One region of the Phytopseudomonas daroniae genome, then DNA from elsewhere that is predicted to be linked to it. Evidence: riboswitches for the same ligand, from Rfam matches in the RefSeq annotation. Region 1 holds a riboswitch; the other holds the start of a gene.
The links. A riboswitch is a leader RNA that binds a small molecule or an ion and turns the genes downstream of it on or off. The one in region 1 is predicted to bind cobalamin.

Region 1 (9,484 bases):
GTTGGCCCAATCAACTGTCCGGTGGCATGCAGCAGCGTGCGGAAATCGCCCGGGTGCTGATCAACCGCCCACGTCTGCTGCTGATGGACGAGCCCTTCGGCGCCCTGGATGCGCAAACGCGCAGCAAGATGCAGGAGCTGCTGCTGGATATCTGGGGGCGGGTGCGCACCACCGTGGTGTTCGTCACCCATGACATCGACGAAGCCCTGTTCCTCGCCGACCGCATCCTGGTGATGAGCCCGCGACCGGGACGTTTCATCGAAGACCTGCGCCTGGATTTCCGCCGTCCGCGGCATGCGGGCCTGTTGACCACCCCGGAGTTCGCGCAGCTCAAGCGTCACTGCCTGGAGCTGCTGCGCCATGAAGAAGGCCGCGAGCTGCCACGTCTGACGCCGCTCGGGCTGCCCACCGATCATCCGCCATTGCGAGTTGCCCTATGACCGACCCGAACACCGATATGAGCACCGATAACCCCGACATTCTCGACCTGCTACCACGTCTGGAGGATGAGGACGCCGGCGTGCGGCGTATCGCCCTGATCGAACTGGCCGATCTGGAAGAACCAGAAGCCTTGCCCTGGCTGACTCACGCCCTGACCCGGGATTCATCCGCGGATGTGCGCGCCGAAGCGGCGCGCCTGCTGGAGGCCTGGGAAGAGCCCGAGGTGGTGAGCGGCCTGTGCGCCGCGCTGACCGACGCTGACGCCCGTGTGCGTGGCGCGGCAGCGCAGAGCCTCAGCGAGCTGAAGACGGCCGACGCCGGCCGTGTGGTGCTGCCCTGGGCCGAGCATGCCGATGCGTTCGTACGTGCCAGTGCCTTGCGTGCTCTGCGCGAGTTGCGCCTGATCGACAGCGTACCTACGGCCATCGCCGCCCTGCAGGACAGCGACGCGTTCGTGCGTCGTGAAGCGGTGGGCATCCTCGGTTGGTTGAAGCAGACCGATGCCTTGCCGCAACTGGCGCGCCTGGCCAGCGACGATGCCGATACCGAAGTACGCCGCGCCGCAACTGGCGCCCTGGGTCTGGCCAGCGATGACAGCGTGCTGCCGGCTTTGCAGACGGCCCTGAAGGATCGTGAATGGCAGGTGCGCGAGGAGGCGGCAACCACGCTTGGCAAGGTTGGCCAGGCGGGTGCCGGCCCTGCGCTGCTCGAGGCGCTGAGCGACAGCTACTGGCAGGTGCGGCTGCGTGCCGTGCGCTCGCTCGGGCGTTTGCGGTTCGCCGCGGCGCGCGACGCGCTGGTGGAACTGCTGGGGCACGCTATCAGCAACCTGCGCAAGGAATCCGCGCTGGCCCTTGGGGAGTTGGGCGACGCACAGGCACTGCCAGCGCTGCAGTCTGTCGAGCACGATGCCGACCCGGAAGTGCGCAAGGCGGTGCGCATTGCCATCGGCCAGTTGCGTCTGCCCAATCCATGAGCCAGGCGCCCGTCGCGTTACGCAACAGCGCCACGCAATCGAGACTGACCGTCGACTGGGGGGAAGGGCAGGTGCAGGTGCTCAGTCATGAGCGCTTGCGTGCCGGGTGTCCGTGCTCGAAATGCAGGGCGGCACGCCTGGCACAGCGTATCGACGTGGCACCTGACGGAGTGCGGATTACAGCAATCCATGCTCAGGGCTATGGCGTGCAGCTGGTATTCGATGACGGCCACGACCGCGGCATCTATCCGTGGAGTTACCTGCGTGAGTTGGGAGGCGTGGTGAGTTGAGTTGGTTATTTTCCAGGGCGGGTATGTGCCTGGCATTGCCCGATTGTTACGACACTAATCCTGCTGGACGGCAGCGATCGCTTCGCGCCGGGGGCGACGCTCCTACACGATTTGGCGTCGGACGCCGATCTCGCAGGCACCTCGATAGTGTAGGTGAGGATTTTCACGCGATGTAGGAGCCTCGCCCCCGAGGCGATCGTTTCGCGCCGGGGTTGGTGATTCAAGCCATTTATCCCTTGTTCTTGCGCTGCGGTTTGGGCCGCCCCTGCACGCACTTGAAGCGCGGCTCGGTCTTGCAGATCACGTAGATACGCCCGCGGCGCTTGACGATCTGGCAGTCGCGATGGCGCAGCTTGGCCTGTTTCAGCGAGGCGACGACTTTCATGAGCGGGCTCCAGCGAATCCGGCGAAGCGCTTGTTGAAGCCGGCCACTCGGCCCTCGCTCTTGGTCTGGCGTTGCTGTCCGGTGTAGATCGGGTGCGAGGCGCTGGACACATCCAGTGCGACATAGGGATAGGTGTTGCCATCGCTGTGCTCGCGGGTCTTGTCGGTGCTCACCGTGGAGCCGATCAGCCAGTAGGCGTCGGCCGAGACGTCGTGGAACAGCACGGGGCGGTAATCGGGATGGATGCCGGGTTTCATGGGAACTCCAATTAATATGTTATAAAATAACATTTATCAGTTTATTGATTTTGCTTCTCATTTCAAGCGGAATCTTCAGTGCCTGCTACAAGGCGCAAGCAGATGTAGGGTGGATGACGCTCTTTTCATCCACCAGCCCGTAGGATGGGTGAAACCCATCAATTTCCGATGGGTTTCACCCATCCTACGACCGTCCGCTTGCGCCTTATCCCGGACGGTGGCTTGTCTAGCAGTTGAGCCGGGCGCGATAAACGCGTTGCATTATTGTTATAATATAACAATAATGGCGACAAGGAGTTTCACTACGTTATCCGTTTGCCGCCCGCTATTTTTCCCGTGCTACCGGGAAAGGCAGCAACAACCCGCGGTAAATGGCGCTGCCGTGACGTGACTCGATCGTTTAAGATGCCGCCGCCGGTTTCCGCGAGGAATCAATAGGGAATCCGACGCCACCTCATGTGGCGAAACGGAACTGCCCCCGCAACTGTAGGTACCGAGCATGGCTGCATTCGTGTCACTGGAAGCGATTCCGGGAAGGCCGCAGCAGTGCGTCGACGTACTAGTCAGGAGACCTGCCGGCATAGGGTCTGATCAGCTGCGACGCAGCGGTGGTCGGGCGCTGCAATCGAACCAGCCGGCGGGGTGTCCGGGAGGGGCATCCGTAATCACCTTCCGTAAGGGACAGGTGTGGCCATGGCCGCTTGGCGTGATGTGTTCTCCAGCCTGCGCACTGCCGTTTATGCGTATTCGTTGTTTTGGAGATCACCCGCATGCTCGTGTCTCGTTTCGCCGTTTTCACCGCCGCCCTTGGCCTGTCTTCCATGGCGCTGGCCGCCAGCCCGACCCAATACCCGCTGACTATCGACAACTGTGGCCATGCGCTGAGCTTCGCCGCTGCGCCGAACAACACCGTGACCATCGGCCAGGCCGGCACCGAGATCCTCTATTCTTTGGGGGTTGGCGAGCATCTGGCTGGTACTTCTCTTTGGTTCAGCAACGTACTGCCCGAGTTCGAGGCGCAGAACGACAAGGTCGAGCGCCTGGCCGACAACGACCCGAGCTTCGAGTCGGTGATCAGCAAGCGTCCTGGCCTGGTGGCCGTGCAGTTCGAGTGGATGGTCGGCGAGCAGGGCGTGGTTGCTACCCGCGAGCAGTTCCACGAGCTGAAGATCCCGACTTACATCCTGCCATCCGACTGCGAAGGCAAGGATAACCTGGTCGGTGCCGACGGCACTCGCCTGCAGCCGTTCCAGATCGACAGCCTGTACAAGAGCATCCAGCAACTGGCGCAAATCTTCGATGTGCAGGATGAAGGCGACAAGCTGGTCAGCAGCCTGCAGGAGCGACTCGGCAAGGCGGTTGCAAATGCCGAGCAGCGCCAGGCCAGGCAGATCTCCGCTGCGTTCTGGTTCTCCAGCGCCGACCTGGATCTCGATCCCTACATGGCCGGGCAGAAGGGCGTCGCTGACTACATGATGAAATCCCTGGGCCTGCGCAATGTGGTCGAGTCCAGCGAGGAGTGGCCAACCGTGGGCTGGGAAACCCTGGCCAAGGCCAACCCGACCGTGCTGGTGCTGGCGCGCATGGATCGCCGCCGTTTCCCGGCTGACGATGTGGAGAAGAAGCTCGAGTTCCTGCGCAACGATCCGGTGGCCAAGCACATGGATGCAGTGAAGAACGGCCGTATCGTGATCCTCGATGCCGACGGCATGCAGGCTTCGCTGCGCATGATCGCCGGCATCGAAACCCTGGCCAAGGCCGTTGACGGGTTCGATATCCAGAAATGATGGCTCGCGGTACTCACCTGTTCCTGCTGACGCTCATTTGCCTGCTGTTGCTGGCCGTGGCGGTGGTCGCCGGTGTGGCGCTGGGCGAAACGCCGATTGCGCTATCGGTAGTGTTCCAGGTGTTGGCCAACAAGCTGTTCGGCACTGGCTTCGTGCTCGATCCGATCGACCAGGGCATCGTCTGGAACTACCGCCTGACCCGCGCCCTGGTCGCGGCCTGCTGTGGCGCCGGACTGGCGGTATCCGGCGTGGTACTGCAGGCGCTGCTGCGCAATCCGTTGGCCGATCCTTATCTGCTCGGGATTTCCGCAGGGGCCTCCACCGGCGCGGTTTCGGTAGCGCTGCTGGGGCTGGGCGCGGGGATGCTGTCGCTGTCCATGGGCGCCTTTATCGGCGCCATCGCCGCCTTCAGCCTGGTCGCGCTGTTGGCCCGCGCTGCCGGTGGCGGCGCCATGAATGGCACTGGGCAGATCATTCTCGCCGGTATCGCCGGTTCCCAGCTGTTCAACGCCGTGACCTCGCTGCTGATCACCAAATCAGCCAGCGCCGAGCAGGCCCGCGGCATCATGTTCTGGTTGCTCGGTAACCTCAGCGGAGTCAATTGGCACGACGTGGCGCTGGCCGTGCCCGTGGCCCTGGCCGGTGTGTTGCTGGTGGCCTGGCATACCCGGGCGCTGGATGCCTTCACCTTCGGCGCCGAATCGGCGGCATCCCTCGGTGTGCCGGTACGCCGGGTGCAGGCCACGCTGATCGCCAGCGCGGCGCTGGTCACCGCGGTGATGGTGTCGATCGTCGGCTCCATCGGTTTCGTCGGCCTGGTGATTCCCCATGCCGCGCGTTTACTGGTTGGCGTGCGTCATGGTCGGCTGGTGCCGGTCAGTGCCCTGATCGGCGCGATATTCCTGATTGCCGCCGATGTGCTGTCGCGTACCGTGATCAAGGGCCAGGTGCTGCCCATCGGTGTGGTGACCGCGCTGATCGGCGCGCCGGCCTTTGCAGTGATCCTGGTGCGTGGGAGGCGAGCGCGATGAGCACGGTGCTGCAGTGCAGCGATCTGGGCTGGTCGGTGAAAGGGCGCGCCATTGTCGCCGGCGTCGATCTGCAGCTGCGTCAGGGCGAGACACTCGGCCTGATCGGCCCCAACGGTTCCGGCAAGTCGACCCTGCTCAAGCTGCTGTCCGGCATTCGCGTGCCCGGCACTGGGCAGGTGCGGCTGCAGGGCAGGCCGCTGGCGAGCCTGAGCCGCCGCGAAGTGGCCCGGCAGTTGGCCTTCGTCGAGCAGCAGGCCGAGACCGCCGACGCGGTGACCGCGCGCGATGCCGTGGAGCTGGGCCGCACGCCCTGGCTGTCGGCCTTGCAGCCCTGGTCGGCCGAGGATGAACGGATCGTCGTCCAGGCCCTGGCCGATGTGGACATGGCCGAAATGCCGGAACGTGCCTGGAGCACGCTTTCCGGCGGCGAACGTCAGCGCGTGCACATTGCCCGGGCCTTGGCGCAGAAACCGCAGATCCTGCTGCTCGACGAGCCCACCAACCATTTGGATATCCAGCATCAGCTGTCGATTCTCAACCTGGTACGCACGCTGCCGGTGACCACGCTGATCGCCTTGCACGACCTCAACCAGGCGCTGGAATGCGACCGCCTCGGGGTCATGCAACGTGGTCGCCTGGTGGCGCTGGGCGCTCCGGCCGAGGTGCTGACGACCGAGCGCTTACGCGACACCTTCGGCGTACGCGCCCGCTACCTGGTCGACCCTGAAGACGGGGCCCGGGTGCTGCGCTTTCAACCTATCTGATACGAGTCGTTCGCTATGCGCGTTTCCCCGTTTTTCACTTTGCTCGCTACTCTTCTGTTCGTGACTCCGGCGCTGGCCGAAACCCATGAGGTCAAGATGCTCAACCGCGGAGAGTCCGGCTCGATGGTCTATGAGCCCGATTTCCTGGCCATCGCCCCTGGCGACAGCGTGAAGTTCATCGCCACCCACCCGACCCATAACGCTGCGAGCATCCCCGGTTTCCTGCCGCAGGGCGCCGAGCCGTTCAAGGGCAAGATCAACGAAGAGATCGAGGTGACCTTCAGCGAGGCCGGCCTGTATGGCATCCAGTGCATTCCGCACCTGGCCATGGGCATGGTCATGCTCATCCAGGTCGGCGCCCAGCCAGCCAGTGAGGCGCAGATTCCGGCATCGCTGCCGGCGCGGGCCAAGCAGCGCTTCGAACGGATCGTCCAGCGTGCGACCCAGCTACCTTGAACTCGATGAGCCAGTCATGAGCGGTCAGCAACCATGAGCCGAGTGTTGAACACCTTCGCCAGCCTGTCCCCCGCGGCGCGGGTACTGGTGCTCAACAGCCTGGCCTTCAACTTCGGCTTCTACATGCTGGTGCCGTACCTCGCCGGTCACCTCAGTGACACCCTTGGGCTGGCCGGTTGGGCAGTAGGCCTGGTGCTCGGCATCCGGGTGTTCAGCCAGCAGGGGCTGTTCCTGTTCGGTGGGTTGTTGGGTGACCGGATCGGCTACCGGCGCGCCATCCTCATCGGCTGTCTGGTGCGTTGCGTGGGTTTTGCCGTGCTCGGCTTCTCGGAAAGCCTGGCGGTGCTGTTGCTGGCTGCCTGCGTCAGTGGCTTTGCCGGCGCTCTGTTCACGCCTTGCGCCCAGGCCTACCTGGCCGACGAGTGCCAGGACGTACAACAGCGTAAGCGGGCGTTTGCCTTGCAGAACATGGCCAGCACCGCCGGCATGTTGCTTGGGCCGCTGGCGGGCTTGCTGCTGATCGGCATCGACTTCGCGGTATCCGGCAGTGTGGCGGCCGGGCTGTTTCTGCTGATGACGCTGGTGCAGTGGCGCTTCCTGCCGACCAAGGCGCTGGTATCGGGCGATGAGCCGGTGACCATGCTGCGCCAGTGTCTGGAGATGCTGCGGCAGGGGCCGTTCCAGCGTTTCGCCTTGCTGGCCGCGGCCTATCCGCTGCTGTTCCACCCGCTGTATCTGGCGATCCCGGCCTACAGTCACGCTCACGGCGGCGGTCAGGCGTGGATCACCCGGGTATTCGTGATCACCGCGCTGGTCGGCGTGCTGCTGCAGATGCCGATCAGCGCGCTGCGCCAGCGCTGGCTCAGCGAGGGGCAGGGCATGGGCCTCGGGTTGGCATTGATGGCCGCCAGTTACTGTCTGCTGGCCGAGCCTCTGGCGAGTCTGCTGAGTCCGCAATGGGCCGTTCTGCTGATGGCGGCCTTGCTCAGCCTTGGCAGCCTGCTGGTGCTGCCGCTGCTCTCGGCCCACGTGCCGTACTACGCACGCCGCGGCCAGTTGGCCGCCTATTACGGTTTCTTCGCCGGTGTCGGCGGCCTGGCCGCGTTGCTCGGCAACGTGCTGATCGGTCGTCTGTTACCGGCTGACCAGGCGCCCCCGCAAATATTGTGGTGGGCACTGGTCTGCATCGGTTTGGGCGCCGCGATTGGGCTGTCCCGGCATATGGGGCGATTGCCCCGAGATTAAGGAGTGGCAATGAACAGGCTGTACTCGACACTGATCGCTGCAAGCGCATGCTGTCTTTCCCCGCTGGCCATGGCGGCGCCGCAGAGCGCTCAGTCGCAATCCGCCGGTTTTATCGACGATGCCAGCTGGGGCTTGCTCAACCGCACGGTCTTTGAAAACCGCGACTACCGTAACGGCGGGCGCAGCAACGGTGCGCGCAACGCCTACAAGCCGCGGGCCGAGCGCAATGGTTACGCCGAGGAGTGGGGCTACGGGCTGATGGGCGAGTTCAAGTCGGGCTTTACCCAGGGCACCCTCGGCTTCGGCCTGGACGGACACCTGTACCTGTCGCAGAAACTCGACGGTGGCGGCGGCCGCGCTGGCAAGCTGCGCCACCTGCCGGTGGACAACGAAGGCTACGACCAGAATGACGCCGCCCGTGGCGGCGCGGCGCTCAAGGCGCGGCTGTCGTCGACCTGGCTGCGTTACGGCGAGCAGCGGGTGAAAACGCCGATTTTCTCCTCGTCCGATAGCCGCCTGCTGCCCGAGACCCACACCGGCTGGTTCGTCGACAGTCGCGAGTTCGACGACCTGACCCTGTTCGGCGGGCATTTCACCGGTTCGGCGGATCGCAACTCGCGCAGCAACGACAACCCGTTGGTGATCAACTACGCTGACCCGTCCATGCGCCTGGGCAATGCCTTCAGCTTCGTCGGTGGCAGCTACAGCGGTGTGCCGGGGCTGTCCGTCAGCCTCTACAGCGGCGAACTGGAAGACAGCTGGCGCACGCACTACCTGGGCAGCAGCTACAGCCATGCCCTGGCCGAGGACAAGGCCATCAGTGTCGATCTGCATCTGTACCGCAGCAGCGACACCGGCAAGGCGCTGGCCGGCAGGGTGTCCAACACCACCGGCAGCCTGCTGCTCAGCTATGCCCAGGGCTACCACAAGGTCGGCCTGGGCTATCAGAAGGTCGCTGGCGACACACCGTTCGACTACGTCACCCGTGGCGCGATCTGGCTGGGCAACGCGGTGCAGCTGTCGGACTTCAACGCGCCTAACGAGACCTCCTGGCAATTGCGCTACGACTACGACCTGGCCGCGGTCGGCGTGCCGGGGCTGAGCGCCGGCGCCGCCTACATCCGCGGCAGCGGTATCGACGGCAGCGATGTCGACCCCACGGGCAGTTACGCCTGGCTGGGCTACGGCAAGGGCGGCAGGCACTGGGAGCGCGACCTCAACCTGCGCTACGTGGTGCAGTCCGGTGCGGCCAAGGATCTGACGGTGCTGCTGCGCCACAGCCTGCACCGCGGCAATGCCGCCCAGGCCGAGGGGGATGTCGATCAGGTACGGCTGTCGCTGGAGTATCCGCTGAGCGGAAAGCTGTAGTGCGTTAGCATTGGTGCTATTTCCTCTGGAGGTGTCCGCGTGTCGATCCGTCTCAAGGCAGTTACAGGCATGCTGCTCGCGTTGTGTTGGACGCTACCGGTGCAGGCCGCCTTCATGCTGCCCGGCGATGCCATGCGCTGTACCCGAAGCGCCACTGTGCTCAATTGCACGGATCGTTTCGGCAATCACTACGGCATCGTTCAGCAAGGCAATGACACCCTGATGCGTGGCTTCGATGCCATCAGCGGGCAGACCTGGGCACAGACCAGTACCACTTACGGCCGCCTGCAGCTATTTACCGGCGTCAGCAGCAGCGGCGAGCTATGGGTGGGCTCCAGCCGGCGTATCGGCTGGAATGTGGTCAGCCGGCTGTCCAGCTCCAAGGGCGAGCGTGATCGGGTCAATTGCAACCGCATGACAGGTTGCCGTTAGTCCACCTCGCAATCCGACTTCAGCTGAACCGTGGCAGTCGCTGATCGTGCTC
Region 2 (9,484 bases), on a different contig from region 1:
GCCGCCGGCCAGGTAGGCCAGTACAGCTGCCGGGCCGGCGCTATGGATCACGCTGCCGGAACCGACGAACAGAGCGCCACCGATCACGCCGGCGATCGACATCATGGTCAGGTGCCGGGACTTCAATGACGCACTGAGCTTGCTCTCGTGCTCCTGCTTTGCCTTGTCGGTTGCTACAGCATCCATGGATGGACTACCTCTTATCGATCTTGCTGGAAACAGTTGAAGCCAGGCCGTCCTCGGACTGATCGACGCACGAAACGCGGCAACGGGTCTGCCACACGCAGGCGTTGTCGTGACTGCTTGCCATATGAGCGTTTCCGGATCCGCCCTGGCCGGTCTCGGGCAACAGTCCTTGCCGAAATCCATCCGGTTGAATCAGAGGACGACCCAGCATCACTCGCGTGACGTTCTGAGCCATTACCGCAGCGGCGGTGTAGCCAGGGAAACACCAGGCACACCGGCTTGAATGTTCGTTTTACTCCACAACCAGCTCAGCCCGAGGAGAGCTGAACCCATATTTTCAATAAGGCCTTATGCACCGTTCTAGAGGGATTACCACTAGAAAATCCGACGACTGGAAGGGTAAGCCCAAGCGCGGAGCAGGCGAATGAAACCTGTTCATAAAATCAAACGCGCCGGATGGTAACGGAAAAATGAGTTTTGGGAAGACCTCGGGCCGAAGCATCGACCAAAGGTGGAGACGAACAGTGGATATTGCAGCGAGGGAAACAGCGTCAGATGACTGTTCTATTGACCAACGGCCTGGCCTGCAAACCAGGAACACGGCAACAGTGCCGCACGTTGAACAGAGAGGCCTGGAATCGGTTCACGATTCATGGCCCCAGGCCCTGCGGACACCTCCTCATTATTTACGACCGCAAAAAAGCGTAAGCGGCCGGTCGTAGGGTGGATCGGGGCGCGTAGCTGACGCTTGCCTACGCGGCCCGATCCGTCCACCGCTCTGCAATCGCAATGGTGGATGAAAAGAGCGTCATCCACCCTACGTCCACTCCCGCCTTGTAGGTCGTAGGATGGGTGAAACCCATCGGAAATTGATGGGTTTCACCCATCCTACGGGCTAATCCAACCTACAGGTCGTGGCCGAACGTAGCCTGGATTAGCCGCAGGCGTAATCCGGGGCCGAAGGCCGTGATCCATGGTTCAACGCGGGTCACCGACCGTCCACTCCCGCCTTGTAGCGCGACTCAGCTCTTCGCCGGGGTTTTGCGGCCACGCTTGCCAGCCGTGCCCTTGCGGGCTGTCGCCTTGCGCTTGCCTTTCCAGGGTGCACGCCCTGCTGGTGCGGGGCCGCTGATGGTCAGTTGCAGGCCGAGACAGCGCTCGATCTGCTTGCCCATCCAGGCCGATTGCTTGGCGACGAACTCCTCCAGCGGCATCTCGCCGCTCTGCACCATATCCAGCGCCTGTTCCCAGATCGCCGTGGTGCCAGGATCGGCGATGGCCCGCGGCACCGCATCGATCAGGCCGAAAGCCGCCGGGGTGGCGGCCAGGGTCTTGCCCTGCTTGATCAGGTAGCCGCGGTCGAGCAGCCCCTGGATGATGCCGGCGCGGGTGGCTTCGGTACCGATCCCGGTGGTGTCCTTGAGCTTCTGCTTCAGGCGTGGATCCTCGACCAGCCGCGCCACGTTCTTCATGGCCTGGATCAGGTCGCCTTCGGTGAATGGCTTGGGCGGCTGGGTGTGCAGATCCTTGAGGGTCACCTCACGCACCGGACACTGCTGCCCTTCGTGCAGAGCCGGTAGTGCCTGGGGCGCTGGGGCTTCGCGCCCCTTGGCGGGCGCCAGGGCTTCCGGCAGGGCGCGCTTCCAGCCGGGCTCGACGATCTGTTTGCCGACCGCGCGCAGGCTATGGCCGGCGCAGTCGAAATCGGCCTGGGTGCGGTCGTATTCGTGGTTGGGCAGAAACTGCGCCAGATAGCGGGCGCGAATCAGCTCGTAAACCGCTCGCGGCCGACCACTCAGGCGCGCCAGCCCGCCTGCGGCCAGGGTTGGGATAATGCCGTGGTGCGCACTGACCTTGGCATCGTTCCAGGCCCGCGAGCGGCGCTGCGCCTGAGTATGTCCGAGCACCTCGCGCAGCCCCGGGTCAGCCTGCCCCAAAGCCGACAGGATCGCCGGTGCCTCGGCATGCTGGCTCAGCGGCAGGTAACCGCAATCGCTGCGCGGGTAGGTGATCAGTTTGTCGGTCTCGTAGAGCTTCTGGGCGATATCCAGGGTTTCCTGGGCGCCGAGGCCAAGCTTCTTCGAACAGACCTGCTGCAAGGTGCCGAGATCGAACAGCAAGGGCGGCGCTTCGCGCATGCGCTCGGTCTTCAAGTGCTGTAGCAGGGCCTGCTCGGCGCCCTGAATATCTTCGGCGGCGCGTTGCGCCACCTCCTGACGCAGGCAACGGCCCTGCTCGTCGCACTGCGCTTCGGGCGCTCGCCATTGCGCGGTGAATCGCGTGCCGTTGCCGTCGAGTCCTACGTCGATGGCCCAGAACGGCACCGGCACGAAGGCCGCGATACTACGATCACGATCCACCACCAGGCGCAGGGTCGGCGTCTGCACGCGCCCGACCGGCAGCACGCCCTGATAACCGGACTTGCGGCCAAGCAGGGTGAACAGCCGGCTCATGTTCATACCGATCAACCAGTCGGCCCGCGAACGACCGAGCGCCGACTGATAGAGGTTGTAGGTCATCGCGCCCGGCTTGAGCGCAGCCAGTGCCTTGCGGATCGAGGTATCGTCCAGCGCCGACAGCCACAGGCGCTGGATGGGCCCGCGGTAGCGGCAGTGGTCGAGCAACTCGCGAGCGATCATCTCGCCCTCACGATCCGCGTCGGTGGCGATCACCAACTCCGCGGCCTCACCCAGCAGCCGCTTGACCGCCTTGAACTGCGCGGCGGTCTTGGGTTTTACGCGCATCTTCCACTGCTGCGGCACGATGGGCAGGTCGTCCAGCACCCAGCGTTTGTAGCGCGCGTCGTAGGCATCCGGCGGCGCGGTTTCCAGGAGATGGCCGATGCACCAGGTAACCGTCACCCCGTTGCCCAGCCAGCAGCCATCGCCACGCCGTGTGGCACCGAGCACACTGGCGATATCCTTGGCTTGAGAGGGCTTTTCGCAGAGAAACAGACGCATGAGACATCGGCACGCTCGAATGAACAGGCGCCAGAATACTGTATATCCATACAATCCAGCTACGCCCGCACTGATTTGCCCATAGGCAGGGGCTCTGCTAGGGTCTGCTCCCGATTGAGCATGACGATGCCAGAGCGCGCTTTATCGCGAGCCGCGAAGTCTGGTTGCGCCAAATGAGTGGCGAGCAACGCGGCATTCGCGACAAAATGAGCCCGACCCGGAGGGTTGCGCGTAAAATCTCGCCACGCACTGCTCTTGGCCTGCCTGCCGTGTTGGCGAGTTTTTTCGCCGCAACGCGGCTGGTGCTGAATCGAGAACAAATCCTAATGTCGCGCCGAACCGCGAACCCCGCCTGAGAATTCCCGCCATGGCCCGTAAGAAAGCCTCGCTCGATTTCGAGCAGTCCCTCACCGACCTGCAAACCCTGGTCGAACGCCTGGAGAACGGCGAACTGTCGCTGGAGGAGTCGCTGAGCGCCTTCGAACAGGGCATCCGCCTGACCCGTGACTGCCAGGCGTCGCTGACCCAGGCCGAGCAGAAAGTACAGATCCTCCTGGAGCGCGATGGCGAACTGGAAGCGGCGCCGTTCGAAACGGACGAACCGATATGATCACCACGTACCAGGCCCGCTGCCAGAAGCAGGTCGACGCGGCTCTGGAGCTGCTGTTCGCAGCACCGCGTACCGAGCTCGAGCGCCTCTATGCGGCCATGCGCTACAGCGTGTTCAACGGCGGCAAACGCATTCGCCCGCTACTCGCCTACGCCGCCTGCGAAGCCCTGGGTGGGGATATCCGGCAAGCCGATGGTGCGGCCTGCGCGGTGGAGCTGATCCACGCTTACTCCCTGGTACACGACGACCTGCCGGCCATGGACGATGACGACCTGCGCCGCGGGCAGCCGACCACCCACAAGGCCTTCGACGAGGCGACGGCGATCCTCGCCGGCGACGGCCTGCAGAGCCTGGCTTTCGCGGTGCTGGCCGACGAGCAGCGCAACCCGCAGAGCGCCGATGTTCGCCTGGCCATGTTCAGCGCATTGGCCAACGCCGCAGGCCCGGCGGGCATGGTTGGCGGTCAGGCCATCGACCTCGGCTCGGTCGGCCAGCAACTGCAACAGCAAGCCCTGGAGGTCATGCACCGTCACAAGACCGGTGCGCTGATCGAAGCCAGCGTGTGCCTCGGCGCCCTGGCCAGCGGCCGGGCCGATGAACGCACGCTGACGGCCCTGAGCACCTACGCTCGCGTCATCGGCCTGGCCTTCCAGGTGCAGGACGACATCCTCGACGTCGAAAGCGATACCGCCACCCTGGGCAAGACCCAGGGCAAGGATCAGGCGAACGACAAACCCACCTACCCGGCCCTGCTCGGCCTGGAGGCGGCGAAGCACTATGCCTGCGAACTGCGCGACCAGGCCCTGCAGGCGCTGCACCCGTTCGACAGCGCCGCCGAGCCACTGCGCGAACTGGCTCGCTATATCGTCGAAAGGCGCAACTGAAGTCACGCCCTCGCTGTCTCATCTGCCACGACCGCTGCGGCGATCCGCGCTCTTGCCCTGCTTGGGCTCGGATCGTCGCATCAGGTAAACTGCCCCATTCTTTGAATTCTTATAACGACTCGCCTGATGCCGACGACTTTCCACGAGATTCCCCGCGAACGCCCGCTGACGCCGCTGCTCGACCGCGCCAACACGCCGGATGAGCTGCGCCGCCTCGGCGAGGCCGAGCTGGAGACCCTGGCGGACGAATTGCGCCAGTACCTGCTCTACACGGTCGGTCAGACCGGCGGGCATTTCGGCGCAGGCCTCGGGGTGATCGAACTGACCATCGCCCTGCACTACGTCTTCGATACCCCGGACGACCGCCTGGTGTGGGACGTCGGCCATCAGGCCTATCCGCACAAGATCCTCACCGGCCGCCGCGAGCGCATGAGCAGCCTGCGCCAGAAGGACGGCATCGCCGCCTTTCCGCGTCGTTCGGAAAGTGAGTACGACACCTTTGGCGTCGGTCACTCCAGCACCTCGATCAGCGCCGCACTGGGCATGGCCATCGCTGCCCAGCGCCAGGGCAGCAAGCGCAAATCGGTTGCCGTGATCGGCGACGGCGCCCTGACTGCCGGCATGGCGTTCGAAGCGCTCAACCATGCGGCAGACGTCAAGGCCAACATGCTGGTGGTGCTCAACGACAACGACATGTCGATCTCCAAGAATGTCGGCGGCCTGTCCAACTACCTGGCCAAGATCCTCTCCAGCCGCACCTACGCCAACATGCGCGAAGGCAGCAAGAAAGTGCTGTCCAAGCTGCCCGGCGCCTGGGAAATCGCCCGCAAGACCGAAGAGCACGCCAAAGGTATGCTGGTCTCCGGCACGCTGTTCGAAGAGCTGGGCTGGAACTACATCGGCCCCATCGACGGCCATGATCTGCCGACCCTGCTGGCCACCCTGCGCAACATGCGCGACCTGGAAGGCCTGCAGTTCCTCCACGTGGTCACCAAGAAGGGCAAGGGCTTCGCGCCCGCCGAGGTCGACCCGATCGTCTACCACGCGATCACCAAACTGGAGCCGATCAACGCACCAGCCAAAGCGAAAAAGCCGTCCGGGCCGAAGTACTCCAGCGTGTTCGGTCAGTGGCTGTGCGATATGGCGGCGAGCGACGAGCGCCTGATGGCCATCACCCCGGCCATGAAGGAGGGCTCCGACCTGGTGACCTTCAGCGAGCGCCACGGGGATCGCTACTTCGACGTGGCCATCGCCGAACAACACGCGGTGACGCTCGCCGCCGGCATGGCCTGTGAAGGCGCCAAGCCGGTGGTGGCGATCTACTCGACGTTTCTGCAGCGCGCCTATGATCAACTGATCCACGACGTGGCCGTGCAGAACCTCGACGTGCTGTTCGCCATCGACCGCGCCGGCCTGGTCGGTGAAGACGGCCCCACTCACGCCGGCAGCTTCGACCTCTCCTACCTGCGTTGCATTCCCGGCATGCTGATCATGACGCCGAGCGACGAGAACGAACTGCACCACATGCTCACCACCGGCTACCAGTTCGCCGGCCCGGCAGCGGTGCGCTACCCGCGTGGCAGCGGCCCGAATGCGCCGATTGACCGCGCACTGAGCGCTCTGCCGATTGGTAAAGGCGTGATCCGTCGCCAGGGCAGCGGCGTCGCCCTGCTGGTGTTCGGCGTGCAACTGGCCGAGGCCCTGCGCGTCGGCGAAACGCTGAACGCCACGGTGGTCGACATGCGCTTCGTCAAGCCCCTGGACGAAGCCCTGATCAGCGAACTGGCCGCCAGCCATGAGCTGCTGGTGAGCATCGAGGAAAACAGCGTGATGGGCGGCGCCGGCAGCGCCGTCAGCGAATTCCTCGCCCAGAGTGGCGCGCTCAAACCGATGCTGCACCTGGGCCTGCCCGACAATTATGTCGAGCACGCCAGGCCCGAACAGATGCTCGCCGAGTGTGGCCTGGATGAAGCGGGGATCGAAGCGGCCGTGCGTAAACGCCTCGCTATTCTTGAGAAAAATTCAAGCAAAGACTGAGGTGCTTGCTTGTAATTCACTCAGGCGCACACTAAGGTACGCGGCGTTCATATCCTGCAAGGTGCGCCCTGACGATCAGCCGTCGGGCGTTAAACGGGAAGCCGGTGCCCTCGCCCAGCGAGTCATCCCGGCGCTGCCCCCGCAACGGTAATCGACTGCAGTACTGCACAGCCGCTCAACAGCCACTGGGTTTCCCGGGAAGGCGAGTGACTGAGTCGAGAGCCCGGAGACCGGCCTCGCAGGATTCGACTGGTGTTGCGGAGGGCATCACCGTCAAGCGACGGCCTTCTGCGCCGCGCTTGCTTCTGCCCTCCTCGAAAGTCTGCCGACCTTTGAGGAAATACATGTGAAATTGTCCCGCCTGATCCTTGCGACGTCTCTGGCTCCCGGCCTGGCTTTGGCCCAGGCCACCAGTTACGACGACGCCCTGAAGCTCTCGGAAACCGTCATCACCAGCAATCGCGAGGTACAGCCACGCGAGCAGAGCAGTACCGCCAGCACGGTATTCACCCGCGAAGATATCGACCGCTTGCAGCCCAGCAGCGTGCTCGATCTGCTGGCCCGCGCTCCCGGCGTACAGGTCACCCGTAGCGGTGGCAGAGGCAGCAACAGCGGCCTGTACATCCGTGGCACCAAATCGGCGCAGAGCCTGGTACTGGTCGACGGTCAGCGCATCGGCTCGGCGTCCGCCGGTATCTCCCCACTGGAATACCTGAATATCGAACAGATCGAGCGCGTCGAGGTACTACGCGGTTCACGCTCGGCGATCCATGGTGCCGACGCGATCGGCGGCGTGGTGCAGATCTTCACCCGTCGGGCCACTGGCGAGGGGCTCAATCCGCGCCTGCGTATCGGTTATGGCACGAACCACACCTGGGAGCGCAGTCTCGGCCTCTCCGGCGGCAACGCAGACACCCGCTTCAACCTCAGCATGAGTGCCGATGACACGCGCGGCATCAACCGCACCTATGCCCGAGTGGCGCCGGATCATGACCGCGACGCCTATCGCAACAACGCTTTCAGCGCCAGCCTCAGCCATCGTTTCAGCAACGAGCTGGAGGCCGGTTTCAGTGTGCTGGATCAACGTGGCGAGAGCGAATATGACCTGGGTTGGGATGGCGCCTACCCCTATGCCGACTACCAGCTCACCAGCTACTCGGGCTTCGTCAGCGCCCAGTTGCTGCCGAACTGGAAAAGCCGCGTGGAACTGGGCCACAGCGAGAACCGCTCCGCCGAGCGTTTTGACGATGTTCCCGACAGCAGCCCGTTCAGCACCTACCGTGACAGCCTGGCCTGGCTCAACACACTCGATTTGGGCAATGGCAACAGCCTGCTCGTCGGTGCAGAAAGCTATCAGGAACAACTCAACAGCAACACTGACCATGCGCAGGACAGCCGCTGGAACCATGCGCTGCTCGCTCAGCACAGCTACCGCGGCGAAGTGTTCTTCACCGAGCTCGGCCTGCGCCACGAGAAGAACCAGCAGTTCGGCAGCGCCAATACCTTCAGCGGCGCGCTGGGCTACAAGCTGGATGCGCGCAACGAACTGATCCTCTCCTACGCCGAAGGCTTTCGCGCGCCAACCTTCAATGACCTGTACTGGCCGGACGGCGGCAATCCGGATCTGCAGCCGGAGACGTCCAAGTCCTACGAACTGCAGTGGCGCAGCCAACTGGCCGAGCGCACTACGTTGCAGGCCTCGGTCTACCGCACCGACCTGCGCGATGCGATCAATGGCTGGCCTGCCGAAAACGTAGACAAGGCGCGCATCAACGGCTTCGAGAGCAGCCTGCAACACGAGCTGCTCGGCTGGCAGACGGCTCTCGGCCTGAGCGTGATCGACCCACGTGATCGCACCACGGGCAAGCAACTCGATCGCCGCGCCAAACGTACCCTGAGCCTGGATGTGGATCGCCAGTTTGGCGACTGGTCGTTCGGCGCGACCTGGCAGGCAGTCAGCCGTACTTACGACGATGCCGCCAATGAGCGTGAGATCGCCGGCCACGGCCTGCTCGGCCTGCGCAGCAGTTGGCAGGCCACGCCAGAACTGGCACTCGGCCTGAAGGTGGATAACCTGCTGGACAAGCGTTACAGCCGTACGCAGTACAGTTATGGAAGCTGGCCGGTGACGAATTACAGCGAGTATCGTGAGGAGGGCCGTACAGCCCTGCTATCGCTGACCTGGACGCCAGCGTTCTGAGAGTCTGTTCACGATCTTTGTGCACCTGGCAAACAGGAACCCGTATCCCTATAGATCGGCGGCAATAAGGCGCAAGCGGCCTGTCGTAGGGTGGACGACGCTTTACCCGTCCACCGCTCTGCAATCGTAATGGTGGATGAAAAGAGCGTCAGCTACGCGCCCCGATCCACCCTACGGGGTGAGCGTCCGCTTGCGTCTTTTTGCTGTCCTTGCACGTGGAATCTCGTCGAAAGATCGTGAACAGGCTCTGAGTCAGGCAATCGACATGCTCACACCCAGCCCTGGGCTTTGAGCTCGCTCTTGAGGTAGGCGTAGTACACCGGCGCAGCGACCAGCCCGGCGATGCCGAACGCCGCTTCGAACACCAGCATGACCAGCAACAGCTCCCAGGCACGCGCCTTGATCTGCCCACCGACGATGCGTGCGTTGAGGAAGTATTCGACCTTGTGGATGACGATCAGATAGGCCAGCGCACCGATCGCCACCCAGATCGACATCGACAACCCCACCACGAAGATCGCCGTATTGGAGATCAGGTTGCCAACCACTGGCAGCAGCCCCGCCACGAAAGTGATCAGGATCAGCGTCTTGGTCAGTGGCAAGTGCA

Region 2: linked by a shared signal. The riboswitch ahead of DNK10_RS03075 (TonB-dependent receptor domain-containing protein) and the one ahead of DNK10_RS16840 (ABC transporter substrate-binding protein) in region 1 are both predicted to bind cobalamin.

Annotation. Positions count from the first base shown of each region.
Region 1 is NZ_QJUJ01000007.1:75,108-84,591, forward strand. Features, by position in the region: gene DNK10_RS16815 (ABC transporter ATP-binding protein) at 1-440, shown strand, start outside; gene DNK10_RS16820 (HEAT repeat domain-containing protein) at 437-1,417, shown strand; gene DNK10_RS16825 (DUF971 domain-containing protein) at 1,414-1,707, shown strand; gene ykgO (type B 50S ribosomal protein L36) at 1,937-2,092, opposite strand; gene DNK10_RS16835 (type B 50S ribosomal protein L31) at 2,089-2,349, opposite strand; cobalamin riboswitch at 2,748-2,943, shown strand; gene DNK10_RS16840 (ABC transporter substrate-binding protein) at 3,120-4,136, shown strand; gene DNK10_RS16845 (FecCD family ABC transporter permease) at 4,133-5,167, shown strand; gene DNK10_RS16850 (ABC transporter ATP-binding protein) at 5,164-5,931, shown strand; gene DNK10_RS16855 (pseudoazurin) at 5,947-6,387, shown strand; gene DNK10_RS16860 (MFS transporter) at 6,421-7,632, shown strand; gene DNK10_RS16865 (OprD family porin) at 7,642-9,000, shown strand; gene DNK10_RS16870 (hypothetical protein) at 9,070-9,432, shown strand; gene DNK10_RS16875 (mechanosensitive ion channel family protein) at 9,452-9,484, opposite strand, start outside.
Region 2 is NZ_QJUJ01000001.1:635,029-644,512, forward strand. Features, by position in the region: gene DNK10_RS03050 (amino acid permease) at 1-186, opposite strand, end outside; gene DNK10_RS03055 (DNA topoisomerase III) at 1,209-3,146, opposite strand; gene DNK10_RS03060 (exodeoxyribonuclease VII small subunit) at 3,514-3,756, shown strand; gene ispA ((2E,6E)-farnesyl diphosphate synthase) at 3,753-4,640, shown strand; gene dxs (1-deoxy-D-xylulose-5-phosphate synthase) at 4,767-6,677, shown strand; cobalamin riboswitch at 6,720-6,930, shown strand; gene DNK10_RS03075 (TonB-dependent receptor domain-containing protein) at 7,024-8,877, shown strand; gene DNK10_RS03080 (AI-2E family transporter) at 9,147-9,484, opposite strand, start outside.